2 regions of the Pseudobutyrivibrio sp. AR14 genome follow, and region 1 is predicted to be linked to the other one. Evidence: predicted binding sites of a transcription regulator. Region 1 holds the regulator's gene; the other holds the start of a gene.
What was found. Region 1 encodes Rex, which represses fermentation and respiration genes when NADH is low (regulators of the CRP and FNR family bind a similar motif). Its sites were predicted from a motif close to ATTGTTAANTANTTAACAAT; they were not measured.

Region 1 (3,209 bases):
AGTTCTTAGCGCTAGAGAAGATTTACTTTCCATGGAAAAAAGACTTTCTGAAATGGAAAGTATGATGAGTTCAATTGATAATTCTGAAATGGCTAAATTCATGGATGATTATCATAAGTTACAGCATCAGTTTGATTTGCAGGGTGGGTATACATTCCGCTCTGAGGCTATTGGTATTTTAAAGGGATTAGGCTTTGAACAAGAGGACTTCGATAAGAGCATGAACGAGCTTTCAGGTGGTCAAAAGACAAGAGTTTCTCTTGGTAGACTTCTGGCTTCTTCACCTGACTTATTGCTTTTAGATGAGCCTATTAACCATTTGGATTTAAAATCTATTATGTGGTTAGAGGGGTATCTTTCTTCATACAAGGGAGCAGTGATTATTGTAGCCCATGATAGATATTTTCTTGATAAGATAGCTGACCATGTGGTTGATTTGTCTTACGGTAGGACTAGTGTCTATACCGGTAATTATACTGCCTTTATGCAGCAAAAAGAGATTTATATGATTTCTTATGAGCGCTCTTATGAGAAGCAGCAAAAAGAGATTGAACATCAAAAGGCTGTTATCGATAAGCTTCAGTCTTTTAACAGAGAAAAATCAATCAAGCGAGCAGAGAGCCGCAAAAAGCTTTTGGATAAAATGGATGTGATGGATGCTCCTGATAAGGACATGCCTAAGATGCGACTTACTCTTGAAATAGAAAAAGAAAGTGGCAAGGATGTTCTTGATTTTTCTCATGTGACAAAATCCTATGAGGATAAAAATATCTTCACTGATTTATCATTTGAGGTACACAAGGGTGATAGGATTGCTATTTTAGGTGATAACGGAACAGGTAAGACAACTATCTTAAAGTGTATCAATGGTCTTACTGATTTTGAATCAGGAGAAATTCGCTTTGGTGTCAATGTTACTGTGGGTTACTATGATCAGGAACAGCAGGGGCTCACTGAAACTAATACTATTTTTAGTGAGTTGCATGATGCCTATCCATTTTTGACTGAAACAAAGGTAAGAAATACCTTGGCTGCATTCATGTTCACTGAAGATGATGTATTCAAGAGGATTAGTGATTTGTCCGGTGGAGAAAGAGGACGTGTGTCTTTGGCAAAGCTTATGCTTTCCAAGTCTAATTTACTCATTCTCGATGAGCCTACCAACCATCTTGATATGGATTCTAAGCAGATGCTAGAAGAGGCTCTTAATGAATATGACGGTACACTTTTGTATGTCAGCCACGATCGATATTTCGTAAATAGAACTGCAAATATGATTCTTGAGCTCTCTGATGGAAAGCTTATAAAGTATTTGGGCAATTACGATGATTACATTGCTAAAAAAGAACAGCTTTATGGAACACAGACTGAGTCTGTATCCCTTGGGGCCTCAGAAGAGACTGCAGCTAAGCTTGACTATAAGGAACAGAAGAGAATAGAAGCTGAAAAAAGAAAGCTTCAAAACAGGATTTCTAAAATTGAAGAGGAAATCGAGACCCTTGAATCCAAGAAGGCAGCTATAGAAGAGGAGTTCTTAAAGCCTGAAAATATGACCAATTCTGCCAAGCTTAACGAGCTTACCGCTAAGCAGAAAGAAATAGATTCTCGCCTTGAAGAATTGTACGATGAGTGGGGATTGTTAAATCCTTGACATGCTTTTAGACAGATTTTATAATTAATTTATTGAATAGATTTTAGGAGGCTTACGCTTTGGATAAAAAGATTTCTCAGGCTGTCATCAGGAGATTGCCTAGATATTATCGCTATTTAGGCGAATTATTAGATGATGGTGTGGAAAGAATTTCTTCTAATGATCTAAGTAAGAGGATGCATGTTACCGCATCTCAGATTAGACAGGATTTGAACAATTTTGGTGGCTTTGGTCAGCAGGGCTATGGCTATAATGTTGCTTATCTCCACGAGGAAATTGGTAATATACTTGGTGTTCATGACACCCATAATGTTATTGTTATCGGTGCTGGTAATTTAGGCCAGGCCATAGCAGGATATGTTAAATTTGAGCGAGTTGGATTTAAAATAATTGGACTTTTTGATGTTAATCCTGAACTCAAAGGCAAGATGGTTAGAGATCTTCCTGTTCAGATGCTAGAGGATCTTCCTGAATTCATTAAGAATAATGATGTTGAGATTGCGGCGCTAACCCTTCCAAAATCAAATGCTAAGGCTACAGCTCTCAAGCTTGTATCTCTTGGCGTCCATGCAATTTGGAATTTTGCCCATGTTGATTTGGATGATATTCCAGATGTGGTTATCGAAAACGTTCATTTGTCTGATAGCTTAATGCAGTTATCTTATAATATTACTCAGCATAAGAATAAGTAGGTGAGTTTATGGGGGAGCATGATTATTCTGCAGCAATTGCTAAAATAAAAGTTCCAATGCTTATATTGGATCAAAAGTGGCATAGATTGTTTGCTCTAGGCGGCAAGCCTAGCAATGTTAAAGAATTAGAAACTAGAGAAAATGACCTTTTAAAGAGAGAGGCAGAGCTTAAAAAGGAGCTGAAAGATTTAAAGAAAGTCAAAGAGAATCTTATGTCTTCTGTTATGTCTAACATGGAAGGCACTTCCGATTTGGTTTCTAAGAAGCTTGATGATGATAAGCGTCTCTTGGAAGAGTGTAAAGAACGCATAGCTTCTGCAGAGGATGAGCTGATGGATATTCCTAATCAGACAGAGGAGGTCAATAAGCAGCTTATGCTTGCCTCCATGGATTATTGCTATGATAAGCTTCGCACTAATTCTCAAGAGGCTGAGGAGATTACTAACTGGATAAAGGATATCCGTGTCCAGCTTAAGAAAAATGTCATTAGAAAGCATAATCGAGAGATTAATAATAAAGAGATTTACTCATATATGCATGATGTTTTTGGTATGGAAGTTCTTAATTTATTCGACTTACAAAATGGGGATTTCTATCTTGGTACAGCTGATGACAAAGCTGACGATAAATCAGCTAAGAAATCTTCTGAGGAGGAGGCCGCAGACCTATCTAATGTTAACTTAGAAGATGTAGATTTAGATGCGGTTTCTAAGGAGACAAAAGAGGATTCTGATGAAATAGATGAGTCTATTGAATCAGCTGAAGAAAATCAATAAATCTATAAAAGACTAGACTTTATAAAGTTTAGTCTTTTTTTATGACTTATGGTAAAATATTAGTGTTAGATTAACCTATTTTTGAAAGGA
Region 2 (3,209 bases), 110 kb from region 1:
TCTTTAAAAGCAGAACGATCACCAGCTAAAGTATCACCGAATACCTCCATGAACTCAGTAACTTCTTCACGATAAGAAGATACTGTACGTCCTGCAATCTCATCTGAACTCTTAAGCTCTCCACAAGCTGTCAGACCAAGAGCAAGTGCTAAGGTGCATAAAAGTAATGATATTTTTTTCTTCATATAATCACCTTCCTGCTCTTAAAAAAACATCTCAAATCCTGCAATGATGTACTTTCTAGCATCTGCAGTAGAAACAATTCTATCGATATGGCCATGGGCAGCAGCTGTGAGAGCGCTATCCTGAAGCTGTGCGTAATCTTTTTCAATTGCAGCAGCGTCTGTACCATTATCAGAAAGGATTCTAGCAGCCTTAGAAGCTTCCATTGCACCAACTGAAGCATTTTCAAAAGCATATACTAAATCAGCACCAAGTGACTTAGAGTTCATGAGAACATAAGCACTTCCGTATGCCTGTTTTGTAATAAGATTGATCTTAGGAATGCTAGCATCAACAAATCTCTGTGACATCTGAGCAAGAGCTCGTGGAAGACGCTTCTCCTGGCATGTGCAAGACTTAAATGCTGCAACATTTGTAATAGAAAGAACAGGAATCTCATACATATCGCAAAGCTCAACAAAATCAGCAGCCTTCTCGCAACCGATAGCTGAAAGATATGCTTCTCCATCAACTTCTCTATTTCCAACTACACCGATGGTAACGCCATCAAGCTTGATAAGACCAGTAACCATCTCCTTAGCATATCCAGCTTTAAGCTCGATAAACTCTCTATTATCTGCAATCTCAGTAGCAATTGCAGCTGCATCAGATACCTTAGAATCAAGGCCTTCTGAAGCACGATTAAGATCATCTGTAGCCTCTACGATATCATTAGGAATCATAGAGATAACCTGGCGCATTGAAGCAACAACTTCTTCAAGTGAGCCATACATATCAACTGTACCAGCCTCTTCGAACTGGAACTTTGCAGATGATGTATCTTTATCATTACCTGTAATAGTATCAGGTGAATTAACAAACAATGAAGCGCCATCAACCATAAATGTGAAATCAGCAATTGCTGGAAGAACTGAAAGTCCACCACCGCACTGACCAGCTACACAAATAAGCTGAGGAATAACGCCCTTAACATCTGCTGCTCTCTCGATAACTGCACCTAGAGACTCAAGAGCATCAAATGACTCTTGTAAACGAACTCCACCGCAATCAATAAATCCAATGACAGGAGCACCAACTTTAAGTGCCATGTCATAAAGCGACAGAATCTTCTTTGCATGCATCTCACCAATAGTACCGCCCAATACCTCGGCGTTCTGGCTGAAAACGAACACTAATGTGCCATCCACGAGACCATGACCAATAATTACTCCGTCTGATGGTTCTTTCTTTGCATCAAGGTTAAAATCTGTGTTGCGAGCAACTACTAATGACTGAAGCTCAACAAAGCTGTTGTCATCAAGCAATGCGTTAATTCTAGCCTGAGCCTGATTTAAATCATTACCCATCTCATACCTCCATTTATATAAATATTTCAAATTTCTCGCAAGTATAATGATACCCTTTATTTAAGCCCTTTTCAACGAAATCGTGTTAAAAAATTGTCATAAAAAAACCACCCAAAATTTGGGTGGTTTTTTGTATAAAAATTATATTGTAACCTCTACATTATTAGCCTCATTTTCGGCCTCCATTTTAAACTCCTCAATCTGCGTCTGAGAAAGCTCTGGCAGTTCATCAATTGAGCTAACACCAAATGAGCGTAAAAACTCCTCTGTAGTACCAAAAAGCATAGGTCTACCAGGGGCATCAAGACGGCCAAGCTCTGTACATAAGCCAAACTCAACAAGCTTTGAAACTGCAAAATCACAGGAAACTCCACGGATTTTTTCAATCTCTGATTTAGTGATAGGCTGCTTATATGCAATGATTGAAAGTGTCTCCAAAAGCACATCCGTAAGTACGTATTTTTTAGGCTGCTTAGCAATCCTAATAAGATACTCATAAATATCAGGGCTAGTGCACATCTGATATGCACCATCTATCTCGGTAATTGTAATACCTCTATTATTGTCCTCGTATGATTTCTTAAGAGACTCGATAGCCTCAACAACTTGCTTATCTTCTATTTCAAGAGCCTTAGCAATCTTAGATGGCTCAACTGTGCCACCCATTGCAAAAAGAATGCCCTCAACTATATTCTCTATTTCTTTAATATCCATATTCCCTCCAAATTCAATAAGGAAAAATGCCATCTAAAAATTGCCTCCGGCAATGGCACTTCTTGAGCATATTCTTTGTCTCGCAAAAAACATGCATTTTAAGCAGCAATCTTACTCTCAATAACAATATCAGTAAATGTATCTTCTTGAGTAATATTAATCTGTCCAGCCTTCATCATTTCCAAGATACAAAGGAATGTAACAATAACCTCTGTCTTAGAATGAGCAGCTTCTAATAAGTTTCTGAAACTAAATGTATTGTGAGCCTTAGCAAAAGCGATAGTCCACTCCATCTTCTGTTCCAATGAAACCTCTTCCTTTTTAATCTTACCAAATGTAGAACGGATTGGATCTCGTCTATTATCCTGACGCTTAAGAACCTGGTTAAAAATATCATTAAGCTTGTTCAAAGTAAGGTCAGACATAAGCTCTTCTAAGTCAACTGGCTGCTCGTACTTTAAAACCTCATCAGGGATGGTAGGCTCCTTGTAAAATACAAGGCTGGCATCCATCTGTCTATCTCGAAGCTGATAAGATATAGTCTTGTACATTTTGTACTCAAGTAACTGCTGAACAAGCTCTGCACGTGGATCCTCAGCCTCTTCGCCGTCCTCTTCCTTTTCCTCTCTAGGAAGAAGCATACGACTCTTAATATCAAGAAGTGTGGTAGCCATAAGCAGGAACTCAGACATAATATCCAAGTCACTATTATCCATAGCTCGAACATATTCCATATATTGATCAGTAATCTCAACGATTGGAATATCGTAAATATCAACTTTATTCTTATCAATCAGGTGAAGAAGCAAGTCTAATGGCCCCTCAAATACCTGAAGCTTAACATTCATCTCCATGAATTTTCTCCTACTTATGGGCAAAAAAATAATCTCATGCCTATTAACATGAGATTATTATATTAGACTATATTGTGTATGTCAATATGATTAACCACTATATATAGTTGTC

Region 2: the regulator Rex is predicted to act here: its motif matches at 1,611-1,630, upstream of BLP50_RS01700 (carboxyl transferase domain-containing protein).

Annotation. Positions count from the first base shown of each region.
Region 1 covers NZ_FMUY01000001.1:247,377-250,585, forward strand. The annotation lists gene abc-f (ribosomal protection-like ABC-F family protein) at 1-1,651, shown strand, start outside; gene BLP50_RS01150 (redox-sensing transcriptional repressor Rex) at 1,711-2,343, shown strand; gene BLP50_RS01155 (hypothetical protein) at 2,352-3,119, shown strand.
Region 2 covers NZ_FMUY01000001.1:356,366-359,574, forward strand. The annotation lists gene BLP50_RS01695 (OadG family protein) at 1-185, opposite strand, end outside; gene BLP50_RS01700 (carboxyl transferase domain-containing protein) at 204-1,529, opposite strand; gene scpB (SMC-Scp complex subunit ScpB) at 1,671-2,243, opposite strand; gene BLP50_RS01710 (segregation and condensation protein A) at 2,342-3,097, opposite strand.